2 regions of the Ruminococcus sp. 1001713B170207_170306_F1 genome follow, and region 2 is predicted to be linked to the other one. Evidence: predicted binding sites of a transcription regulator. Region 2 holds the regulator's gene; the other holds the start of a gene.

Region 1 (11,399 bases), on a different contig from region 2:
CGGGTTCCCGGCGTTCCCCAGAGTATTTCAAGCTCCGTCCCTTCTTTGGCATATTCTGCGGAAATGAAGGCCAGAGAAATCATGCTGTTATAGGTATAAGAGATGATTTTTCCGCTTGTGATCCCGATCTCCTTATCTGCAGCCAGCACCTTATCCGCCCGGTACTCAAAACCAAACTCTCTGACACAGAAATAGTATTCAAGAGCGCATGGTTTGGTAATATCCTCGCAGGGTTCCTCCCCAGGTCTGAGCATGGTTGCAAAGACTTCTGCCACATCCTCGGCGTTCCACTCCAGGGTTACGCATTTTTTTTGGGGCTTTTTCGACATTTCAAGGAGGGCTTCTTTTCCAATGAAGTCATGATTGTATTTAATCAGGAAATCCCATCCCACATCATAGGGAGTAACAAAGCGAGCCTGAAGATCATCCCCCACACTTCCGAGAAGCCTTCGATTGAGATTGAACATGGATAACTGAGGCACTGTGCGCATATATTCTGTCATTTTCTCGCTGGTTTCCAGCCACGGAAGCGGATAGTGAAGATTGATATTCGGGAATCCGGCCTCCGTATGGTTAAACATGTTATAAGCCTGGAGCCCAAGCTTTCTTGCTCCCAGCTTTTCACCTGCCGCCCATACCAGATTATAGATCTCCGCATAATCCGCCATATCTCCGTGAATTTCATAAGCAAGGTTGCCGGACATGCCAAGCCGGATGATGCGTACCTGTTTTCCGTTTACCTCCTGGATTCTATGTCTGCCGAATTTGATGTCGTGAAGATTAGCCTGGAATGCGTTTTCCAGAATCTCTAAGGACTTTTCACCGTCAATCTGGATAAAATATTCCTTTCCGCTCATGTTTTCGCCATGCACATCCAGATCTGATGTATTGACATAATAAGAGATCACCGGATCAAGCCAGTAGGTTCTGTAACGATCTTCTCCGATACGGATTACAACGCCGTCTGTCAGAATCTGACCTTTCTCATTGCACATTACGGCATGGCGTATGCCGTTCATTCCCAGCGTGGTAAAATCATTTGTACAAACCTGTCCCATTAATTTAACGGCATCCGGTCCGTATACATCATAAATGGGGGATGTCATAAGCGCCGTTCCAATCCATGCGCTGGTCTGATATGCCTTGATCTCATCCTCCACGCCCGTATAAGCATATGCCGTAATAAAAGATCCCTGTGGGAACAATAAGGTGGCGCCTTCCAGCGCCGGATTCATCATTTCTGCCATTTTTCGTCCTCCTACTGTTTTTAATTATCTGTAGATGTTCTTGTTCCGATTAAATGATTTTCCATATCTTCAAACATTTCTCTTACCGTGATGGGCTTTTGCCCTGTCAGCTTTTCAAAATCATCTGTAAATGTACTCATTTGATTCAGACGGATTGCCCTGCCAAAGGACACCATTCCATCTGAGCAAAATGGAAAGTTCTTCGCCGTGTCCGCCCACATTTCCTCCGTTGTCCTTGGAACGCCGATGGAGTCAAAGAACTCATACATCTCATCATCGTTGATATATTGATATTCCGTCTTTTTACCCGTAACCTCCGAGGCGATTGCCATGTACTGTGCAATTGTCAGAAGCTCGGCTCCATTTATATCAACAATTCGATCTTCCCAATCAGACATTGCCGCACAGGCCGCCGCAAGCGCACAGTCATCCCTCGAAACAAATGCCATTTTCCCATCTCCCATGTTATTGCGGATGATGCCGTTTGTATTTTCAACTGCTTCCACAAATGTGGAGACCATTGCTTCCGCATATTGGGAATCCCGAAGAATCAAATAATGGATGGGCTGTTTTTTGATATACCTTTCGGTCCATACATGATCGTTTACTTCGTAAGCATTGATATCCTCATGTCCGGCTCCTACAATCGATGTATAAACCAGTTTGTTTACACCTGCCGCCACAGCCGCATCAATTGCAATTTTATGTGCCGCTCTTCTTTTCGGTCCAACGAATGGCATGGAGATCAGAATAACTGTATCCGCATCTTTAAATGCTTCCGTCAGTTTTTCCGCATTGTTAAAATCGGCAATTCTGGTTTCAATGCCCATTGCCTGGTATTTTTCAAGACCATTTTTTGTTGGAGCCGTAAAAATCAAAGCTTCATGAGGATATTTTTCCAGCAATACACGGGCTGATCTGCTTCCAAAATTCCCGTCTACTCCATTTAACAATATCTTTTTCATAAAAAATAATCCTTTCAACTATATAGTTATAATATTAAAAAATCGATACCCCTTTATAGGATGCTCCCTCAGCTCTTTTTATTGCCTCCCTCCTTTTGTCTGAATTATATTATCTCCTCTCTAACTGTCGGCGCCTGAACAGTGTTTCCTATATATTTATAGTAAGGCAGTTGCCATCTCCCGTCATCAGTTATATAATTCATTTATACTGTCTTTTTTCGTCAAAAATAACCAAAGGAGTTTTTTGCAATGAAATCTATGAGCATTTCTGTCATCCTTGACTGGATTCCTGATAAATACAGGGTTTTTTATAAATCTACGGTCTTAGATCAATTATTCCGGCATGCCCGCATGCTTGATGATTCCATGGAAATAATCGATAATGATTTTCTGTATTTAACACAAGAGAGCTCTTTCCTTGATAGGGAATGGGATATACGTAAGCCCCGGTTCCTGATTTTCTGTACCAAAACCGGATCAAGGGAGGGACAGATAAACCCTTCCTGGATGGAGCATGCCGCCATCTTATATACGGACGAGCCTTTTCATAAGGTATTCCGTGAGTTTCTGGATATTTTTGATAAGTACTATGCCTGGTATGAGCAATGCCTAAATATAATTATCGAAAACAAAGACGTTTCAGATCTGCTTGATTATGCGACCACCTTTCTTTGCAACCCGATTGCCCTTTTTTCTCCAACCGGAAAGCTGCTGCATTATACCGGGAAATTTCAGGAAAAAATCGAGGGAACTCTCTGGGACGAGGTTATCAATTTCGGCTTTACACCGACAGAATCCATATATCCTGACGAACACCAGAGAGTTATGCAGGAAATTCACAGCGGAAACCGCTTAATCTCCAGCGTCTTTCGTCAGGATCCATCCCATCACTCTCTGACCGCTCCGCTTTATTTTGAGGGAAAAAACTTTGGAGCATTCGGTACGACAGATATAAACGGTCCCTTTACGGAAGCACAAAAGGCTTTGTTATTAGAAGTCGTTCATTTTACAGAGCTTGCTATGAATCACCAGATTCAGCCTTTTCTTTTGCAGGATGAAGAAAACTATTATGTTATACGGCTTTTACAGGGATATCCGGCAGATGAGCTTTCTACCTCTTATTATCTCCAAGCCAGAAATTATACGAACCAGGATATTTGGTATCTTTATCAATTTTCCCTTCCGGAATCTGACGTCTCGGATACCCGTCAGTCTGCCTATATTCATCAGATAAAAAACATTCTGCCTCATGGAGTTGTCCTCTATTTTGAACATTCTATTGTTGCGGTTTGCCGCAGGCGGGATTTTGATCCTGATTATGAAAAATCATACGCCGCACTGGAGGATTTGCTAAAACGGCTTTCCCTTAAGGTCTATATAAGCACCCGTTTTTTTAGATTCACGGAGCTTTCCATGGCATATGGACAATGCAGGCTTATGAAATCTTACCCTTTGGAGCCTCAAAAACATATTCAAAGGTTTGATGAAGCCTTTCTACATGTTTTATATGGTGTCCTTAAGGAAAAAAACTCCTTGCCGGGCTTCTGCCACCCAGCTGTTTTATCCCTGTGGCAAAGCCATATGGAGCAGGATCTCACACTCATTCATAACTTAAAATGCTATCTTATCAACGGAAGAAATATAGCGGAGACTGCCCGGACGCTTCATCTTCATAGAAACACCTTGATCTACCGGCTACGAAAAATCGAAGACCTGCTCCATATTTCACTGGATTACCTGGATGAAAAATATGCTTCTCTATTTATTAATATCCTGCCTCATCTGCGAAACACTTTAATTTGGACATCCTCCTATGCTTGAAATTTGGCTTGCGACAGCAATTTCATTGCAACATAGGAAGATTTGCATTTATTTTGTGATTCTTACTTTTGATTGTTTCCAAACTGAGGGAGTAACAGCCCACAGAGGAACATAATTACCATACATATGGATGCAAGCATAAACAACAAACTATAATTTTCTCCCGCAATCGGTGTTAAGATATAAGTTGGAATCAAAACAGCTCCAAGAAGCTGTAATGTAGAGATGACACCCGCCGCACTTCCTGCATATTTAGTTCCAAGTCCTTCTAACAAAACCGGTGCGGAAAGGAAAATAGGCATTGACGCTCCAAGCATAATTCCAGTATAAAGAACCAGTATGTGTAAAACGAATATGGACGGAAATCTCCAACACATAATAATTCCGGCAAAACTCAACACGGCAGCTCCTGATACAAACACTTTAACATTTTTGATTTTAGAGAATACAATGGGACCTGTAATAGAGCCAATACAATTTCCCAATGTCAACATAGATGCAATCGTACCACATACTTTCATATCTATTCCATACATGGTCTGCAATGCCATCGGCATAAAAGTGGATAAAGTTACCGTACTGCCAAGAGCCATCATAATGCAAATAGAAACCAGCCATACACCTTTATTAGAAAGTACTACCTTAAGAGAATCCCCAATGGAAGGTTGATTTTCCTGATCTATCTTCTCCCTTTCTTCCATTGTATCCTCTGGCTTATCTTTCACAAAAAGCAACCATAAAACAAATACACTAATACAGAATATTGCTGATACAATAAAAGCAGATGTCCTGCTATCAAACAAAACCGCCGTCGTTGCTGTCGCAAAGGCTCCCGGAAGTTGTCCGCAAAATGCAAATATGCCCATCAAAATTCCTAGCTTTTCCTGCTCAAACCAACTTGCAGTAATCTTGGATGCATTAATATTGACAAACATATTGGAGAAACCGGTTAATGCCATGCAAAGAAAAAATGGCATATAGCTATTTGCAAAAACTCTCCCAATCATTCCAATTCCAGCTATAACAAATGAAATATTAATGACTTTCTTTGAACCAACCTTGTCAGAAATCATTCCTCCTACAAAACTCAAGAAAATTGCTACAATCATAGGCGCCGTAAATAAAGATGAAAACTGCGATGTTGTAAGTCCAAAAGATTGTATTAGTTCCGGGGCATACACGGATAACTGGTATTGTGCATAACTTCCCGGCATATATGCAAGACACATAATCGTAAATACCAGCCATTTTCTATTTTTTTTACTCATGGAAACTCCCTTCATTCTTCAAAGCCATACGGACAAGAACTAATATCATAATTTTTATTCTCAACCAGATCATTTAATGGAAATTTTGCAATTACTGCACGGATATCCTTTATACGCTTTCCATAATCGCCCCATTTTACAATCACTTCTTCGCACTCTTTGGCATATTCCATGATATACATTGGGACCATCTTCTTTTAAACCACGAATTTCATATGCAAGTGTTCCACTCATCCCAATCCTGTTCACTTCCACTTCAATATTCAGTCCCGGAATACTTACCTTACGAAATTGCAAAAATGCTAGATCATGAAGATTCGTATTCGTAAGTTTTTCTATAATTGTTAATGACTTTGGTCCTGAAAATTGAAAGACAAAGATATCACGCATGGTCATTTTCACATCATAAGCACCAGTCTCCAACAGTTTCATTGCTGCAAATGGAAGTGCAGCCGTAATCCGATATGTATTATCGTCGTCTTTCATACTAAGACAATGAGCTGCTATCAATCCTTCTTCATCAAGCATAACCAAATGTTTATGTTTTCCGTTTTTCCATTTGCTAATGTTATTCATACAAAGTTTTGAGAGAAACGCCTGTGCATCTTTTCCTTGGAATGTAATTTCAGCCCCACTAATCCCTGCATGAATATAACATGTTTCTGCCCACGATTTACAAGTTTCATACCAAGGATCAGCTTCCCAAGTATAAAGATTCCCAATATTCTGAAAATAGGTTAAAACATCTTTATACTTGGGCTCATAATCTACTCTCGCTCCAATATAATCCTCCACTACACTTTCCTCCTTATTCCGCTAATACCCCAAATCATTCCCAGCTCTGTTCCCTCTTTTGCATAGTCCGGGTTGATAAAGCCCAGTGAAATCTTGCTGTTGTAATGATAAGAAATAATCCCACTTTTTTAATCTTGCATCACAATTATTTACTCAAATTTTCTTAACCGTCGGCGCCTGAACAGTCACATTTGATATTTATATTCTAAAATGATTGATCATCTTTGTCATTGGTTATATGATTCAACTACTAATACCTTTTTCGTTATTTTTAACCCGATTATGTTTTTTGCAAGACCTTTTTGCAATTTTATGCAAAAAGGTCTTGCAAAAAACAGACCACTCGCCACTTCCCAGTGACATTATCTTTGTAAATACTCATACAAATTCTCCTCTCTTTCTCTTACATTTCGCTGTAACATACTTTTTTGCGGAAATAATTAGTGTTTACTCTGCCAACTACCGTATGTTGATTTATACTTAAAACTGACCCAGTTTTAACGAGGAAAATTGACCCACCTGATAGCAAACGATACACTTCTCTCTGTATGCACCAATACAAGAGAGGAGGTTTGAAAGAAGGTGTATGATTTGCAAGATTGGGCAGCTGTTCAGCGAGTTTATAAACAGACAAGATCAAAACGGGCAACTGCAAAAATACTTGGAATGTCCAGAAATACTGTCAGGAGTCTTTTAGAAGAAAAAGAAGCACCGGTGTATAAACGGACAGTTTATAAGAGCAAGATTGATGGTTTCAAAGAACAGATCATCGAATGGCGATGCGAACCGTTTCTTTTCAATGGAACACGGATTTTTAGAGAATTGAAAGCAAGAGGTTATACAGGAAGCATTGGCCCTGTTTACCGGTATCTGTCAAAAATTGAAGAGGATATCAAAGACCACATCAGTTCCAAAGCTACTGTAAGGCATGAAAGCCCTCCGGGAGATCAGGCTCAGTTCGACTGGTCACCTTATAATGTCCCTGTTGATGGCGTGATCATAACTGTTTACTGTTTTTCAATGATACTTTCAGCATCCAGAAAGAAAGCAGTCTGTTTTTCTTTAAAGGCAGATGCGGCAGCCATTTATGAAGCAATTCAGGAACTGTTTGAAGATCTTGGTGGAGTAACACTGGAGCTTTTGATCGATAATCCAACAGCATTGGTCATCGAAAATAATCCAAGGAACGAAATGGAGATCCGTTATAATCCCCATGCCCTGCTTATGGCAAGACATCTGGGAACAGAACTTAATGCATGTCCCTGCTACTGGCCGCGCAAGAAAGGAAAGATCGAGAGACCCTTCAACTATATCGAAGAACAATTCATAAAGGGAAACCACTTTGCTTCAATGGAAGATCTGAATCGTCGTGGAAAAGATTTCGTTGAGTCCTGGTGTAATGAAACACACACAACGACCAAAAGAATTCCAAACATACATTATCTTCAGGAAGAACGGGATCTGTTGCTGCCATTGCCAGACCGTCGTTATCGACTGAAGGAATTGGAAAGCAGGATCATCAGTCCTGACTGTTATATCAGCATTGGCGGAAATAAGTATAGCGTTCCTGATATCTTTGCAGCCAAAACCATGTATTTCAGGATCATCTATGGGTTCAGAATCGAGCTTTATGACAGAAAAAAGAACTATGTCATGAAATTGGAAGCATCACGTAACAAGCATGAAATCCTGACAAATTCGGAGCACTATAAAAATGTAGCACCAAAGGCGCCAACATCGATTCCGCAGATACGAAGGGAATTCACTGCCAGATACAGCAATGGTCTGGCTTATCTGGAAGCAGCCGGGAAAAAGTTTGACCAGCCCACACATTACGCAAGAAAGATCATGTTGCTCGAAGAACTTTATGATACAGATACCCTCAATCGTTTTATTGGATATGCAATACAGCATGATTCTATGGACATCCTGTCATTTAAAGAACTGCTCAAAGCTTACAATGCAGGCCGGCTGTCTCTTCCTGAGATATCTGAACAGAGAACGGAAGTTCTGTGTAAAACCGGAGAATACCGTGACGATGATTCAAAACTTTTGCGGGATCTGGATTACTATGAACAGAATGTAGGAGGAACGGTAAATGCCTAGTGAAACAAGTGTTGTAAACGCAGCTTATATAGAAGCCAGAATGAAACAGTTTAAACTGGTCGATATGCGCGAACAATATCAGGAACTTATACGTGTAGCTTCAGAACAGTCTATGACGTATGAAGATTTCCTGATCATGCTGTTACAAGCGGAGGAAACAGGAAAGAAACGCCGACAGGCTGAACGCCTGACAGATGCAGCTAATTTCGACTCTGATAAACGGCTGTCTGACATTGATTACCGCTCCAATCCAAACCTGGATGCGGATAAAATTCAATCTTTGGGCAGACTTGAATTTATGGATAACCATGAAAATATCATAATCATTGGGCCGCCGGGAGTCGGTAAAAGTATGATCGCCACCGGGATTGGCCGGAATGCATGTGAAGCCGGATATAAGGTTCTCTTTGTGAATGCAAAAGAACTGGTCGATCAGCTGTATGAGGATATGCAGAAAGGATATCTGAAAGAAACTCTGAAACAGATCAGTAAGATTCCGCTTTTGATCATCGATGAACTGTCATATTTAAAAATGGATAAAGAAAGAGAGAGCCTTTTCTTTCAGATCATTCGCCAAAGATATGAAAAAAGCTCCCTCATTATCACCACAAACCTGCCCATGGGCAGATGGGATGAACTATTCACCGGCAAGCTGGCCGCTGCAGCGATCCTTGACCGCCTGGTCCATCATTGCCATGTCATAAGTATAACGGGTGACAGCTATCGTGTCAAAGGTCCAAAAACTGAGTATTAAAAAAGGAAGGCATAGAAATGAGTATAAAAATCACACCGGATAAATATCCGCAGATCATAGAAGTTTACAATACAGAGGGAAAAACAGCCGCCTATGACCTAATGCGAAGCTGTTATGAGATCAAAAATCCAACTTGTGTTATGAAAAGGATGAAAGCAGACAAGAGTCTTGGATATAACTATGATACTGACCGTTTTGAATCAGACAGCCGTAAGGAAGATGATATATTTTTAAATTTAGAGATGCTCTGTGAAAATAAAATCGAAACATCTGACCGATCTAAAGGAGCTATAAATCGAAATGACCGTATAAAAGCCATGGAGAACATGGTACATTCCCTGATCAGTGACCGGTTACTGGAACTCAGTAAGTATGTATTGCTGGATCCAATCGGCAAAAGAATACTGATCGATAAAAGTTCAATGCAGACTGACGGATATCAGGTGCTCATTAATTAGGAGGCAGATATGAGATTTAGAAAAAATGTGCCTGCGGAGCACAGAGAATTCCTGCAGGAACAGTTAAAACAATACAAAAAAGAAATAACCATGTCGAAAGATGAGTTACGTGAATTAGAAAAATGGGTAGCCAGTGGACGAAGCCCCTATGATAACGGAGACTATATTTATAGCGAAAACGGATGCCCAATGGACTTTGTCAGCGCAATGCGTTTCCAGGATGAAATGTATGAATGGCGGATGAGTCTTTCAGAAGAAGAACGAGAACAAGAATTAAGGGAGCTTCGCGGGGATTATGATACTGTTTCAGACAGCATAATCATAAATACTGAATGGAGTGATCCGGTAATGGATCCGGATGCTGAACTTCCGTTCAGCTGATGCGCTTGACGGGTCAATTCACAGTGTAAAAAATCAGATTTACATACAGAAATGACCCACTTGAAAATCAGGTGATTTCTGAATTCAGGTGGGTCAGAATTAAACGTAAAAGTGGGTCAATTTTACTTGACAATCAACACCGTAAGATAACCCAGCTTCTGTAATTCTTCATTTAGCTGTTTGACAATCTTATAAGCATAAGACTTGGAAACTCCCAGTTCCGCTGCAACTTCTTCTAATCAGCAAGGAAGAATATGATGAATGGAGATATAAGTATCCGGAACTGGATACTTACCAGAAACATGCCAAGGTACCATCTCAAGAATTGAGTGATTACCTCGTAAAAGAATTGACTAAAAAAGAAAAATAAGAGAAAAGAAAAAACCTTACCGATATTCAGTTTTTTACTTCTGAAAATCAGTAGGTTTCTTTATATACGTTATGAAATAAAATTTTTATCTTTTGAATAATCACAAAATGTTGCCATTTTGTTGCCAGTCACTAAGCAAATTTGTTTGCGACCCGCATAAATACTGGCATCTTATGATTGTGTGGATTATTCAAACTCGCAAATAAGATCTTATCACTATACACTTTTGTATAGGAATTATGGTTCTATCTGGTTTTATATGTATTCCACTGTCCTAAATCCATAGGCTGTACTGAACGGTGTTATCAATTTGTTATCAGGGGAATGTTATCAATTAATCAGCGTAGTAAGCTATTAAACAACATCTTCTACCCGAATCATGTTACCTTTTGGAAGTTCTCTCTTTAATATCTCTTTATAATAAACTGCTGCCAACCTCTCTGCTCTTCCTTCAAACATACTTTCATCCCAATCCTTATTTGCTTTTATAAACTTCTTTACCCACGCATACTGAGATTTTTGATAATAAGGAATTTTTTCTACATAACTTTTCTGTCCTGCATCACCATTTATTTTTCCTTCCAAAAGGATTAAGTTTCCTATATTCAAAGCATGATCGCCACTTGTTTCTGACAGAATATGTTCTATACTTCCATCATCCTCAAAAACATCTTTGCCACTAAGAAAACAATTTAATTTGTAAATTGCATATTTGCATTTAACATTTGTTGGCTCATCCTTTTTTGTAAAAAACAACTCTTTAAATTTTACAACAAACACATCATAACTTGGATACAATTTATTAAGTGGTATAATCAATTTTTCATCAATTACCCTGCTCGTATCTGATTTATTAGTACATTTTCGCAACGCGATAGCAAAACGAGAATATATCGTCTCCAAGTTATTTGTTCTCATTGAGCAAACTGCTGTAAATGCAAAATGGAAATTTTCTATTGTTAATATTGCTTTTTTAAACTGATCTGTAGATACTAAATTACGCTCCTTTATATCATACAATGCCAAAAGTGCTATTCTCGTTTGGACTACATTAAATGTTTTATTCATAGTGCTTAATGATTGAACTAGCCAAAAATATTCTTTACGATTATTATAATCTTCTCTTCTGGGATTTATGATCTTCATATAATTCTTGGCATTTAAAAGAAGATCCTCTAAGAAATTACGATAAAGTGTCTCATTTTTGACAATTGTTTTATTGAAACTATCATAA
Region 2 (14,052 bases):
AGTTCCTTATAATATTCTTCAAATACCAGTCCCAGGATCAGAATCGGTCTTGTGATCCCAGCTCTTCGAAGCTGTAATGCCTCCTGGGCTGTAGCTGCAGCAAATCCCCATATATAATCAAATTTCTCAAGCATTCTCGCAATAGGTACTGCACCGTGACCATATGCATCCGCTTTGATCACTGCGATGATCTTTGTTCCCTCTTTTATGTTCTTCTTCATCTGTTCAAAATTATATCTGATTGCATCAAGAGAAATCAATGCTTTGATTCTGCTGTATTTTTCCATAACATTTTCCTCGATTTTCTAAATTTATCAGAGCATGCCTCAAAAGGCGTTCTGCAAAATGTACGTCACAATTCTCATCCTTTACTCTAAACTTCTGCCAGTTTCAAAACTTCCGGCAGGGCTTCGATCATATCCTTCGCCGTCATGCCGTGAGATCCTTTTTTCTCTCTGGCAATATCACCGCAAAGACCGTGAATATACACCGCCATGGCAGCTTTATAGGAAAGCTCCCGTTCTTCCTCACAGCTTAAATACATGCAGAGAACAGATGCGATAATACCGGAAAGCACATCTCCGCTTCCTGCTGTGGCCATTCCCGAATTACCAGAAAGATTCAGATACAGCTTTTCATTCCGGTCAGTCACTACTGTACATGCGTCTTTCAGTACCAGAACACCGCCACTTTTCTCTGCATACTGATAAGCACGGGCTACAGGGTCTTCCTTTAGTTCTGATACATTCAAGCCGCAAAGACGGCTCATCTCGCCCATGTGGGGTGTGAGAATGGTCTGTTCCCCTATGAATTTCATCCATTGTGGATGCATTGCCAGAATATTCAGACCATCTGCATCCAGTATAACAGGTTTTCCTGCTTTTGCTCCGTTTTCCAGGAACCAAAGCATTCTTTCCTTTCCTGAGCCTTCTGTTCCAAGTCCTGGACCGATCACCAGCACATCACACCAGTTTAAATTTTTCTTATTGGCTTCCTCATCAAATTCGCTGGTCAGCATTGCCTCAGGCAAAAGGCTCTGTAAAGGAATCCGGTTCTCTTCCACAGTCTGGATCTTCACCATCCCGGCACCTCCATGAAGTGCTGCACTGGCACTCAGACAGGCTGCTCCGCACATTCCCTTCGAACCCGCCACAAGAAGAACCTTGCCAAATGTTCCTTTATTTCCCCATGGTTTTCTTGCCGGAAGAGTTTTCATATCAGATTTTTCTATATGCCAGGCAGCCTTGCTTGCAAGCTCACTGCCATCACGGTCCCGGTCATAAATTCCAATATCCGCCACCACAGTTCTGCCAGCATAAGCTCTTCCCGGATATAGACAAAGCCCACGTTTTTTATACGCAAATGTTACGGTAAGATCTGCCTCAAAAGCAGTTCCAAGAACAGCTCCCGTATCTCCATGAATGCCAGACGGAATATCCACCGCTGCTTTATATGCAGGAGCTTCATTCATATGGTCAATTATCTCTTTGTAATTCCCGGTAATCTCCCTGGAGAGTCCAACGCCGAAAATTCCGTCTACTATAACAGTATATTCATCCCATACAGGGTTATTCATTACCGGTACCTGGTAGCTCATGGCAATGTCCCACTGGTGTCGGGTTTCTTCTGTCATTTTATCCGGATTTCCTGCAAGATAAATCTCAGAACGGATCCCTGCCAGATGCAGAAGTCTTGCAATGGCAATGCCGTCACCTCCGTTATTGCCAGATCCGCAGACGATCAGAATCCGTTCTTTTTTCAAATTTCCAGAACCGTTTTTCTTTTCCAGATATTTTCGGATCTCTTCTGCTGTGGCAAGTGCTGCCCTCTCCATGAGAACCAGAGAGGGAACATGCATATTATGAATGGTGCCATGGTCAAGCAGCTTCATCTGACTGCAGGTTACAACTTTTTTCATAAGACCACTCCTAATGCAAAACTGCCGCCCGGTCTCCTGTAAATCCTTCAGCGAGACAAGCAGCAGTCCTCTTTGACTTTTATTCTTTGTTTTCTTTATGTTCGTTACGATACTGGCTTAAGTTGTAAGACAGAGCCATCAGGCTCTCGGACAGATGAACATTCTCCACGATCACATCCTCCGGGGCGTCAAGATCTGTATGGGCAAAATTCCAGATTGCCTTGATTCCATTGTCAATAAGAACCTTCGCCATCTCCTTGGCCTTATTCTTCGGCAGGGTTAAAATAGCAATCTCCACCTGATTCTCCCTGATAAATTCCGGGAGACTGTTGATCATCCGAATCTCAATCCCGCGAACAGAAATCCCCTCCAGAACCGGGTTTATATCAAAAATTCCAACCAGACGGAAGCCACGTTTTTCGAAGTCTCCATAATTGGCAAGTGCCTGTCCCAGATTACCTGCGCCCAGGATGATCATGGGATGAATGGTGTCCAAACCCAGTATTTTACCAATTTCTGTATAAAGATATTCTACATTATATCCATATCCCTGCTGTCCAAAACCGCCAAAATTATTTAAGTCCTGTCGGATCTGTGAAGCAGTCACATGCATTTTTTTACTCAGGTCGTTGGAAGATATACGTTCCACCTTCTCTTCCATCAGCTCCCCCAGATAGCGATAATATCTTGGCAATCTCTTAATTACCGCCTTTGAGATCTCTTTTGCATCCAAAATGTTCCCCTCCTTGTTTCCGCTGCCTGTATTTTTCCGCTAAAAACGCATCGCGGAACATTACCTGTAAACGGCAGCCCGCGTAACACTATGTCAATTATACCGAAATGTTATTTTCTTGTCAATTAAAGTTGTGCAGAATTACAAATTTTTGCAAATTTTTTTGTGATTTGACAATTATTCTTTCAAAAAATAAATTTTTCAAGTATAATATACTATTGAACATTCTAATAATGCTGTTTCTGTGTATACAGAACCGCCTTTTTAAGGAGGAACTTATGATTTTATCATGTCAGAGCATCTGCAAATCTTTTGGGGAAAAGGTGATCCTGCAGGATGCTTCTTTTCACATAGAAGAACGGGAAAAGGCCGCTCTCATCGGCAATAACGGTGCGGGGAAAACAACTCTTCTTCGTATTATCATGGAGGAGATTTCCGCGGATTCCGGTCAGGTGGTCATTGCCAAGGATAAGAAGATCGGTTATCTGGCCCAGTACCAGGATATCCACGGTCATCACACCATTTACGAAGAACTGATGACCACCAAGCAGTACATTTTGGATATGGAGGACAAGATCCGTTCTCTGGAACAGGAAATGAAATACGTAGCAGGCGACAAACTTGAGAGCCTGATGAACAGCTATACCCGCCTGACACACCAGTTTGAGTTGGAAAACGGCTACGCTTATAAAAGTGAAATCGTAGGCGTTTTAAAAGGTCTTGGATTTGAAGAAGAAGACTACGGCAAACAGATTGAGAACCTTTCCGGAGGTCAGAAAACCCGGGTTGCACTTGGCAAGCTTCTGATTTCCAAACCGGATATTCTCCTTCTGGACGAGCCTACCAACCATCTGGATATGGAGAGCATTGCATGGCTTGAGACCTATCTTCTCAACTACCCGGGTGCTGTATTTATCGTTTCCCATGACCGTTATTTTCTGGACAAGGTAGTTACCAAGATCGTGGAGATCGAGGCTGCCCAGATGAGAATGTACGAAGGCAACTATTCCGCTTATGCCCTGAAAAAAGCGCAGCTACGTGACGCCCAGTACAAGGCTTACCTGAACCAGCAAAGAGAGATCAAACATCAGGAGGCTGTTATCACCAAGCTCCGCTCCTTTAACCGTGAGAAATCCATTAAGCGTGCTGAGAGCCGTGTAAAAATGCTGGACAAGATCCAGCGCATTGAGAAACCAATTGAAATTGATAACCAGATGCGTATTTCCCTGGAACCACGTTTTATCAGTGGAAATGATGTACTTACTGTAGAAGGACTTTCCAAGGCTTTCCCAGGACAGACTTTGTTTACAGATATTAATTTTGAAATCAAACGTGGGGAGCGTGTTGCCCTGATTGGCAACAATGGTACTGGTAAGACCACAATTTTGAAGATTCTCAATGGAATTGTGGATGCTGATGCAGGACGCTTTGCCTTGGGTTCCAAGGTTCAGATCGGATACTATGATCAGGAACACCATGTTCTGCATATGGAGAAAACTATTTTCCAGGAGATATCAGACACATATCCGACTCTCACTGAGACTGAAATCCGCAATATGCTGGCTGCTTTTCTTTTTACAGGAGATGATGTGTTTAAGCTGATCTCCTCTCTCTCTGGTGGTGAACGTGGCCGTGTTTCCCTGGCGAAGCTGATGCTCTCAGAAGCCAACTTCCTGATACTGGATGAGCCTACCAACCATCTGGATATTGCATCCAAGGAGATTCTGGAGGAAGCACTGAACAGCTACACAGGAACTGTCCTCTACGTTTCCCATGACCGTTATTTTATTAACCAGACTGCTACCCGCATTATGGATCTGACCAACCAGGCCATTGTCAATTATATCGGTGATTATGATTACTACCTGGAAAAGAAGGAGGAGATGACCCGGATTTATGCTCCTGCTCAGGAGACCGCAGCTCAGGAAGTTAAGGAAAACGTCTCTGAAACCAAACTCACCTGGCAGCAGCAGAAAGAGGAACAGGCTCTGAAGAGAAAACGGGAAAATGAGCTGAAGAAAGTGGAAGCACGGATTGAAGAACTGGAAACAAGGGATAAAGAAATTGATGAAACCATGGTTCTGCCAGATATCTGTACGAATGTGGCAGAATGCACGAAGCTCAGCCGGGAAAAAGCTGCTATAGCAGAAGAACTGGAAGGGCTTTATGAGAAATGGGAGGAGCTGGCATAAATTACCAGTAACCTGCTCTTTTGAGCCTTACATTTCATATTTATTTCAAAAACAGGAACGAATTTCGAATATAAATATCCGAAACCGTTCCTGTTTTTTATAACAATATTAACATTTTTACTTTAAACAACTTATTAAAGCTGTCTGTTTTATTACATGGCCTCAAGCTTCTCTCTGATTGCAAGAATAAACTCGCGGCTGTTAAGGACTTTTACATCTTTTAAAGAAGTAATCAGTGCCAGGTCTTTGGTCATCTGTCCGCCTTCGATAGTGGAAAGGGTTGCTTTCTCCAGTTTATCTGCGAACTCTATAAGCTCCTGATTCTGATCCAACTCACCTCTTTTTCTCAGAGCACCGGTCCAGGCGAAGATTGTTGCTACAGAGTTGGTAGAGGTCTCCTCTCCTTTCAGATGACGATAGTAATGTCTCTGTACAGTTCCGTGAGCTGCCTCATACTCATAATATCCATCCGGAGAAACCAGTACAGAAGTCATCATTGCCAGAGAACCAAATGCAGAGGAAATCATGTCACTCATAACATCCCCGTCATAGTTCTTACAGCCCCAGATAAATCCACCTTCTGCTTTCATTACACGGGCTACTACATCATCGATCAGACTATAGAAGAAAGTAATGCCTGCGGCCTCAAATTTTGCCTTAAACTCAGCTTCATAAATATTATGGAAAATTTCTTTAAATTTGCCATCGTATGTTTTGGAAATGGTATCTTTACCGCCAAACCACAGATCCTGTTTCGTATCTAAGGCATAATTAAAGCAGCATCTTGCAAAGCTGGTAATGGATTTGTCCAGGTTATGAACACCCTGGATCACGCCTGGAGTATCAAAGTGATGGATCAGCTCCGTTCTCTCCTCGCCGTCTTCTCCTTTGAATACCAGCATAGCATCTCCTGGTTTATCAATGTACATCTCGGCATTCTTATATACATCGCCGTAAGCATGACGGGCAATGGTGATAGGTTTCTTCCAGTTCTTCACACATGGCTCGATTCCCTTTACCACAATGGGAGCACGAAAAACAGTTCCATCCAGGATTGCACGAATAGTTCCGTTAGGGCTTTTGTACATTTTCTTCAGATTGTACTCAGACATTCTGGCTTTATTCGGGGTAATGGTGGCACATTTAACAGCAACTCCGTATTTCTTGGTGGCTTCCGCTGCATCTATAGTTACCTGGTCATCAGTCTCATTTCTGTATTCCAGTCCAAGATCATAGTATTCTGTCTTCAGATCAATAAAAGGAAGAAGAAGCTCATCCTTGATCAACTGCCACAGAATTCTGGTCATCTCGTCCCCATCCATCTCAACAAGAGGGGTCTGCATTTGAATTTTACCCATTATTACCTCCTAGTATATGTTTTGTGGTAACTGTGAACTATGTCCGCAGCAACCCTATTTTAACGTAATTCCAAGTCTCTGGCAAGTCTCTGCTACAATTGCTTCAAGTTCTGTATCACAAAGCACAGTAACACGGCCATCCTCATATTGCTGGTCAACCCAGGACTTGATCAGCTTTACAAGCTCGCTGTTCTTATCAACCTTCTGGTCGCCCTTCAGGCGATAATGGCTGTCGATCCAGTGTGCGATTCCGGCAGCTCCGGAAGTATTGGAAACGGCAACCTCAACCGGGCGGTTCAGGAATTTCTCGGTATCAAATACATTATAGATTTCCTCATTTTTCAGAAGTCCGTCGGCGTGGATACCAGCTCTTGTTACATTGAAGTTCTTTCCAACGAAGGGAGTTCTTTCCGGTATGTGGTAGCCAATCTCTTTCTCATAGTACTCAGCAAGCTCTGTGATAACCGTTGTATCCATACCACCAAGGTTTCCGCGAAGCTGTGCATATTCAAATACCATTGCCTCAAGAGGTGTATTTCCGGTACGCTCTCCGATACCAAACAAAGAAGTATTAACACCACACGCACCATACAGCCATGCTGTTGTGGAGTTGCTGACTGCCTTATAGAAGTCGTTATGTCCATGCCACTCGATCAGTTCAGAAGGAACGCCTGCATGAACCATAATACCATAAATAATACCAGGTACAGAACGAGGGATCACGGCACCAGGATAGTTAACACCGTAGCCCATGGTATCACAGCAGCGAACCTTAACCGGAATGCCGTACTGCTGGCGAAGCTTCATCAGCTCAAGGCAGAATGGGATAACATAGCCATAAATATCAGCTCGTGTAATGTCTTCAAGATGGCAACGGACAGAAACACCGATTTCCAGACATTCTTTTACAATGCTTAAATAATGCTCCATCGCCTGTTTACGTGTCATTTTCATCTTATAAAAAATATGATAATCGGAACAGCTTACCAGGATACCGGTCTCTCTCATACCCATATCGCGGACAAGCTGGAAGTCCTTCTTATTTGCACGGATCCAGCTGGTAACCTCAGGGAACTCATAGCCTCTCTCCATACATTTCTCAACAGCATCACGGTCTTTCTTACTGTAAAGGAAAAATTCAGAAGCACGGATCCTTCCTTCCGGTCCGCCTAGCTTATGAAGGTAATCATAAATCCTTACGATCTGCTCAGTGCTGTATGGTGCTCTGGACTGCTGGCCATCACGGAATGTCGTGTCGGTGATCCAGATGTCATCTGGCATATGATGTGGAACGACTCGGTCGTTGAATGCAATCTTCGGTACTTCAGAATATGGAAAAAGATTTCGGAATACATTGGGAGTTGCAACATCCACAAGCGGATACATATGCTCCTCTAACTGAAGCAGGTTTGTGTGGCGATTCATAGAAACACGTCTGTTTTCCATAGATATTTCCTCCTCATCTCTTGGAACTCTTGCTGTCCATTTTACTCACTTAAAGCGACTTCGTCAAGTGCTTTTATACTGTAAAGTGATAATTCTTTATCAAAGTTTGTGTATTCTTTTTCGTACATTTCTTCAAATCACTTAAGCAGAAATCCTTTTCACACAATTGGCTGCTTTTACATTTTCAGAAACTTTCTGCGGTTAAATTTTCCCCACCCTTGCAGGTTTTGAGGCAGTCCCATATCCTCTGCGCTATTCATCAGCATAGTTTTGATATCCGTATTGGTAAGTGCAGGATTTTTTTCCAAAGCACAAGCAATAGCACCTGTCACCAGAGGCGTAGACATAGAGGTGCCGCTTTTCACACCATAAGAATAAGGTTTTCCAGGCACGCAGGACATGATCTTATTTCCAGGCGCCACAATATCCGGCTTGCACACGCATTCCGCCGTTGGTCCTCTCCCTGAAATAGCACTGCGCCCTTCCAACAAATCGCTGGAGCCCACTGTGATCACTTTTTTGCTGCTTCCCGGAGCTGTGATACTGCCCGGCCTTGGTCCCTGGTTTCCGGCAGCTGTGACCACTACCACTCCTTCATCCCACAGCTGCTCCACACTTTCCAGAAGCCTGGCATGGTTTCTTTTTGAATTACAGGTAGTTCCCACAGAAATATTTACCACCCGGATCCTGTACTGCTGCCTGTTTTCCCGAATCCACCGAAGAGCCCGCAGCACGTCATCCTGACTGCCCGTTCCATAACGGTCAAGCACCTTCAGGGAAATGATTCCGCAGCCAGGTGCTGCGCCTCTGTATTTTCCCATGGAAGCAGTGCCATCTCCTGCTACCAGCCCGGCTACATGGGTGCCATGTCCATTATCGTCATAAGGCCGCCTTTTAAAAGCCAGGAAATCATAAAAAGCCCAGATCCTGCCAGTAAAATCTATATGCTCATAAATCCCGGTATCCAGAATACACACACCGATTCCTTTTCCAGTATAAAAGGATTTTTCCATTATTTTCCCCGATAAAAAATAACTTATAATAAATTATGTTTCCATTTTCCAATCTGCTTTAAAATTATAGACAATTTTTGAAATTCTCAAAAATTTTTGTCGCTTTTTCTGAGCGTATATAGTATAATAAAAATACGCATAAATTCGTATTTATAAAAGGAATTTTTCAGTAATATCAAACAATTATTTCACGTGACAAAACGGAGTAAGTCACAACTATACATGAGAGGACGAAAATACTATGGAAAAAGACAACAGGCAGACTCCGGAGGAAAAATTTCGCTATTACTCCGGAGCTATCAGACGTGACATGGGGAACCTGCTTAAGTGGCTGCTTCTGGCAGTGGTGGTAGGATGTATAGCGGGAGCTTTCAGTACTTTGTTTTCTTTTGTGCTGAAGGCAGTGACCGGTTACCGCAAGGCACATCTGTGGACCTTTTTTCTCCTGCCCCTGTTCGGACTTTGCATCGTATTTCTTTATGAGAAATTCGGAAAAGACGATGGCGGCACGAATCAAGTCCTTTCTACAGTCCGTTCCCAGGATGATGTGCCCTGGAGATCCGGTCCGCTGATTTTTATTTCGACTGCATTGACACATCTTGCCGGTGGTTCAGCAGGACGTGAGGGTGCAGCTATTCAGCTGGGTGGCAGCATTGCCAATCTTCTTGGCAGATGGATCCATCTTGATGAGGAAGACCGTCATGTGATCGTTATGTGTGGTATGAGTGCTGCTTTCTCTGCACTATTTGGCACACCAATGGCTGCAGCTGTTTTTTCCTTGGAAGTGGTCAGTGTAGGGGTTATGTATTATACGGCTCTTATGCCCTGTATGATCGCATCTTTGATCGCATCCCGTTTTGCGGCTGGTATGGGCGTTACGCCGGAAGCTTTTCACGTAGTAAATATTCCTGCACTTTCCCTGGAAACAGGGCTGAAAATGGGCGTGGTAGCCCTTGGATGTGCAGTGATCAGTATTGTCTTCTGTATTATTTTAAATGAGACAGCCAGATTCTACGGCCGGTTTTTTTCTAATAAATATGCACGGGTAGTGGCCGGTGCCGTTCTGGTTATTTTTATTACACTGATTCTTGGAACTACAGATTATATGGGAGCCGGTGCTGAGCTTATTGAGAAAGCAGTGGAGACCGGAGACACCGATTATATGGCTTTCTTCTGGAAGATGCTCCTTACCGCACTGACTATGAAGGCTGGTTTTCGCGGAGGCGAAATCGTTCCGTCATTCTGCGTAGGCGCCACTTTCGGATGCATGGCAGGACAGCTGATAGGGCTTTCTCCCTCCCTTTGCGCAGCCTGCGGAATGGCTGCTGTTTTCTGTGGTGTGACGAACTGCCCGATTACTTCTATTCTGATTGCCTTTGAAATGTTTGGCTTTAAGGGAGTGTCCTTCTATCTGATCGCCGTTTCTATCAGCTATGCGGCTTCCGGATATTATGGACTGTATAAAGATCAGACAATTGTATATTCTAAATACAAAGCCAGATATATAAACAAACACACAAAGATGTGATAAGCCCTGAAATGATAATATTCATTTTGCAGAGATTTTTTCGAAGCTCTATCCTCTGTCAAATGTTCACTACCTGAAATTTGCAGGAATCCGCGTTGCGGGCGTGGCAAAGCAACATCCAAAACATTCCTGTAAAATATAAAAAACGGCACACAAGCTGCCGTAAAAAGAAGGGGGTACATTTATGAACCTTGAAAAACTTTTTCACCTGAAGGAAAACCACACTGACGTGAAGACCGAAATCATGGCCGGTATTACCACATTCATGACCATGGCTTACATCCTCGCTGTCAATCCCAACATCCTTTCTGCTGCCGGAATGGACCGCGGTGCAGTCTTTACTGCTACTGCACTTTCATCCTTCATTGCAACCTGCCTGATGGCACTGTTATCCAATTACCCGTTTGTCCTGGCACCCGGTATGGGACTGAATGCATACTTTGCATATACCGTAGTTCTTGGAATGGGTTATTCCTGGCAGCAGGCTCTGGTTGCTGTATTTGTGGAAGGTATCATCTTTATCCTGCTTTCCCTTACCAATGTACGTGAAGCAATCTTTAACTCCATTCCTATGACACTGAAACACGCAGTTTCTGTTGGAATTGGCCTTTTCATCGCATTTATTGGTCTGCAGAATGCAAAGATCGTTGTAAACAATGATTCCACACTGGTAAGCATGTTCTCCTTTAAGGGCTCCATGTCAGATGGTTCTTTCAATTATCTTGGAATCACTGTTCTTCTTGCCCTGATTGGCGTACTGGTTACCGGCATACTTCTTGTAAAGAATGTAAAAGGCGGTATCCTGTGGGGCATCCTTATTACATGGGCGCTTGGAATCCTCTGTCAGTTTGTGGGACTTTATGTTCCAAATCCGGATGCAGGTTTCTACAGTCTTCTCCCGGATTTTTCCAATGGAATTTCCGTACCGAGTATGGCTCCTACCTTTATGAAAATGGATTTCGCAGGAGTTTTCTCACTTGACTTTATCGTTATCATGTTTGCATTCTTATTTGTAGATATGTTTGATACTCTGGGAACTCTGATCGGTGTTGCTTCCAAGGCAGACATGCTGGACAAAGACGGTAAGCTTCCAAAAATCAAAGGTGCTCTTCTTTCCGATGCTGTTGGTACTACTGTAGGTGCTATGTGTGGTACTTCTACTGTTACCACGTTTGTTGAGAGCGCTTCTGGTGTTGCAGAGGGCGGACGTACAGGTCTTACTTCACTTGTTTCCGCTATTTTGTTCGCACTTTCCCTGTTCCTTTCCCCGATCTTCCTGGCGATTCCTTCCTTCGCCACAGCTCCGGCTCTGATCGTGGTTGGATTCCTTATGCTGACCTCTGTTACCAAGATCGACTTTGACGACCTTACAGAAGCGATTCCGGCATTTATCGCAATCATTGCAATGCCGTTCCTGTACAGCATTTCCGAAGGTATTGCACTTGGTGTTATCTCTTATGTTATCATCAACGTCTGTACCGGAAAAGCTAAGGACAAAAAGATCAGCCCGCTTATGTATGCACTGGCTGTTATCTTTGTTCTGAAATATGTATTCCTGTAATAACAGAATGAAATAATTGTACGGTTTGCAGTAACATTATTCACGGAATATCACCTGTAAATCGCAATAAATAATCCTAAAAATCCCCCTGCCATGGAACCACGCTTTCCTGGCAGGGGAATCTTTCTATAACACTACTTAAGGGGGTATAAGGTAGATTACATCTGTGAAATCATCTCGTGAATCTGTTACTGTTCACTTTGCAGTCAGTAACCGCTTCGCGGAACATTAGCGTTTTACATTGAATGCGCTCATTCCCGGATATACTGCTGCATCTCCAAGCTCTTCCTCGATGCGGAGCAGCTGATTGTATTTTGCAACACGCTCTGTTCTGGACGGAGCACCGGTCTTGATCTGGCAGGTATTTAATGCTACTGCAAGGTCAGCAATCGTAGTATCCTCTGTCTCACCTGAACGATGGGAAGAAATTGCTGTATAGCCAGCCTTATGAGCCATCTTGATCGCCTCAAGGGTTTCAGATACAGAACCGATCTGATTCAGCTTGATCAGAATGGAGTTACCGCATCCAAGGGAAATACCTTTGGAAAGTCTCTCTGTATTTGTTACAAACAGGTCATCGCCTACCAGCTGTACTTTATCTCCCAGCTCTTTGGTAAGCTTCTTCCAGCCTTCCCAGTCTTCCTCATCAAGAGCATCCTCGATGGAAATAATCGGATACTTGTCAACCAGTTTTTTCCAGTGGTCGATCAGCTGGTCAGATGTGTAAACAGTGCCGGCCTTCGGAAGCTTGTACTCGCCAAGCTTGCCAGTCTTCCACTCGGAAGATGCAGCATCCATAGCGATCATGAAATCTTTTCCAGGCTCATATCCTGCATTCTTAACAGCCTCAAGTATTGTCTCAATGGCTTCCTCGTCAGATTTCAGAGCCGGTGCAAAACCACCCTCATCACCAACAGAGGTTGCAAGACCTCTTGATTTCAGAATTGCCGCAAGGGCATGGAAAACCTCTGCACACCATCTTAAGCACTCTTTAAAGCTTGGTGCACCTACAGGCATGATCATAAATTCCTGTACATCAAGTCCTGAAGAAAGTGCATGGCATCCACCGTTTACAATGTTCATCATTGGAACCGGCATACGGTTTCCGGAAATGCCGCCGAGGAAACGATACAGCGGAATGTCAAGAGAAGTTGCAGCTGCACGGCAGCATGCAATAGAAACAGCCAGAATTGCGTTTGCGCCAAAGTTTGATTTGTCTTTGGTTCCATCTGCCTTTATCATGGCTTTGTCGATGGCGTATATGTCAGATGCATCCATTCCTGAAATTACCTCGTTGATGGATGTGTTAATGTTCTCTACGGCTTTTGTGACACCTTTTCCAAGGTATCTGCCCTTATCATTATCTCTAAGCTCCAGAGCCTCAAATTCGCCTGTAGAAGCACCGCTGGGAGCAGCTCCCCTGCCGATAGTTCCATCTACCAGATAAACCTCCGCTTCTACTGTGGGATTTCCTCTGGAATCCATAATTTCTCTTCCAATAACTTTCTCAATTTCTAAGTAATCCATGGTATGTATACTCCTTTCATTTTCAAAGGAACTCCTTTTATTATGCCAGCGGTCTTTCTGCCATAATAAAGGAGTCCAAATGATTTACACTGTTAGGTTAGCTATTCCTAACTATATTGATTAGTATACACTAACCATCATGGGATTGCAAGAAGATTACATGATAATATTTTTCAGTAGTTGTCTGTTCTAAAGCGTATTTGAAAAATACTCTAGAAAATTACCACAAGAAGCATTTTAAATTTCTCTTTTCCCATAACTGCGTGAGGATGCTTCGCAGGCATTACAATAGACTCACCTTCATGTAATTCGTACTTCACACCATCAATAGTGATTTCCCCCACACCATCCAGACAGGTAACAAATGCATCTCCGCCAGACTCATGTGTACTGATCTCCTCCCCTTTATCAAATGAGAAAAGGGTAACACTCACTGCCGCATTCTGTGCAAGTGTGCGGCTCACAACCTGTCCCTCCTGGTAAGCTACCTGGTCCTTTAATACCAGCACTTCTGCTTTACTTATATTTTTCATCTTATCCATGATAAAAAGCCTCCTGCTATAACTGTTTTTCGTAACTATACTATAAATTTTCGTGATATTCAGTTATTATAACAACAAATCTGTTTTTTATTGCATTTTTTCACATCCGTAGTATAATATGCAAGAATCAACATGACAGGAGGCTTTTCACTTGAATACACAAACTACACAAAAATCTCTCCCAATCTACCGGGGAGAGCTTGCACTTCTTCTTGCGGTTGCCATCAACAGCTT

Evidence for each region. The regulator Rex, encoded in region 2, represses fermentation and respiration genes when NADH is low (regulators of the CRP and FNR family bind a similar motif). The targets are predictions, from matches to a motif close to ATTGTTAANNNNTTAACAAT.
Region 1: the regulator Rex is predicted to act here: its motif matches at 2,235-2,254, upstream of I4V84_RS02395 (NmrA family NAD(P)-binding protein).

The regions. Positions count from the first base shown of each region.
Region 1 is NZ_JADPEX010000002.1:150,563-161,961, forward strand. Features, by position in the region: gene I4V84_RS02390 (aminomethyltransferase family protein) at 1-1,247, opposite strand, end outside; gene I4V84_RS02395 (NmrA family NAD(P)-binding protein) at 1,268-2,212, opposite strand; gene I4V84_RS02400 (helix-turn-helix domain-containing protein) at 2,462-4,033, shown strand; gene I4V84_RS02405 (MFS transporter) at 4,096-5,301, opposite strand; gene I4V84_RS02410 (hypothetical protein) at 5,371-6,096, opposite strand; gene istA (IS21 family transposase) at 6,679-8,202, shown strand; gene istB (IS21-like element helper ATPase IstB) at 8,195-8,956, shown strand; gene I4V84_RS02425 (hypothetical protein) at 8,974-9,414, shown strand; gene I4V84_RS02430 (hypothetical protein) at 9,424-9,795, shown strand; partial or broken gene I4V84_RS19765 (transcriptional regulator) at 10,034-10,165, shown strand; gene I4V84_RS02435 (DUF262 domain-containing protein) at 10,520-11,399, opposite strand, start outside.
Region 2 is NZ_JADPEX010000005.1:92,612-106,663, reverse strand. Features, by position in the region: gene alr (alanine racemase) at 1-287, opposite strand, end outside; gene I4V84_RS05190 (NAD(P)H-hydrate dehydratase) at 374-1,918, opposite strand; gene I4V84_RS05185 (redox-sensing transcriptional repressor Rex) at 1,998-2,651, opposite strand; gene I4V84_RS05180 (ABC-F family ATP-binding cassette domain-containing protein) at 2,930-4,843, shown strand; gene I4V84_RS05175 (NADP-dependent isocitrate dehydrogenase) at 4,996-6,201, opposite strand; gene I4V84_RS05170 (2-isopropylmalate synthase) at 6,256-7,647, opposite strand; gene I4V84_RS05165 (S8 family peptidase) at 7,824-8,660, opposite strand; gene I4V84_RS05160 (chloride channel protein) at 8,902-10,188, shown strand; gene I4V84_RS05155 (NCS2 family permease) at 10,373-11,749, shown strand; gene eno (phosphopyruvate hydratase) at 11,978-13,276, opposite strand; gene I4V84_RS05145 (cupin domain-containing protein) at 13,489-13,818, opposite strand; gene I4V84_RS05140 (DUF6198 family protein) at 13,970-14,052, shown strand, end outside.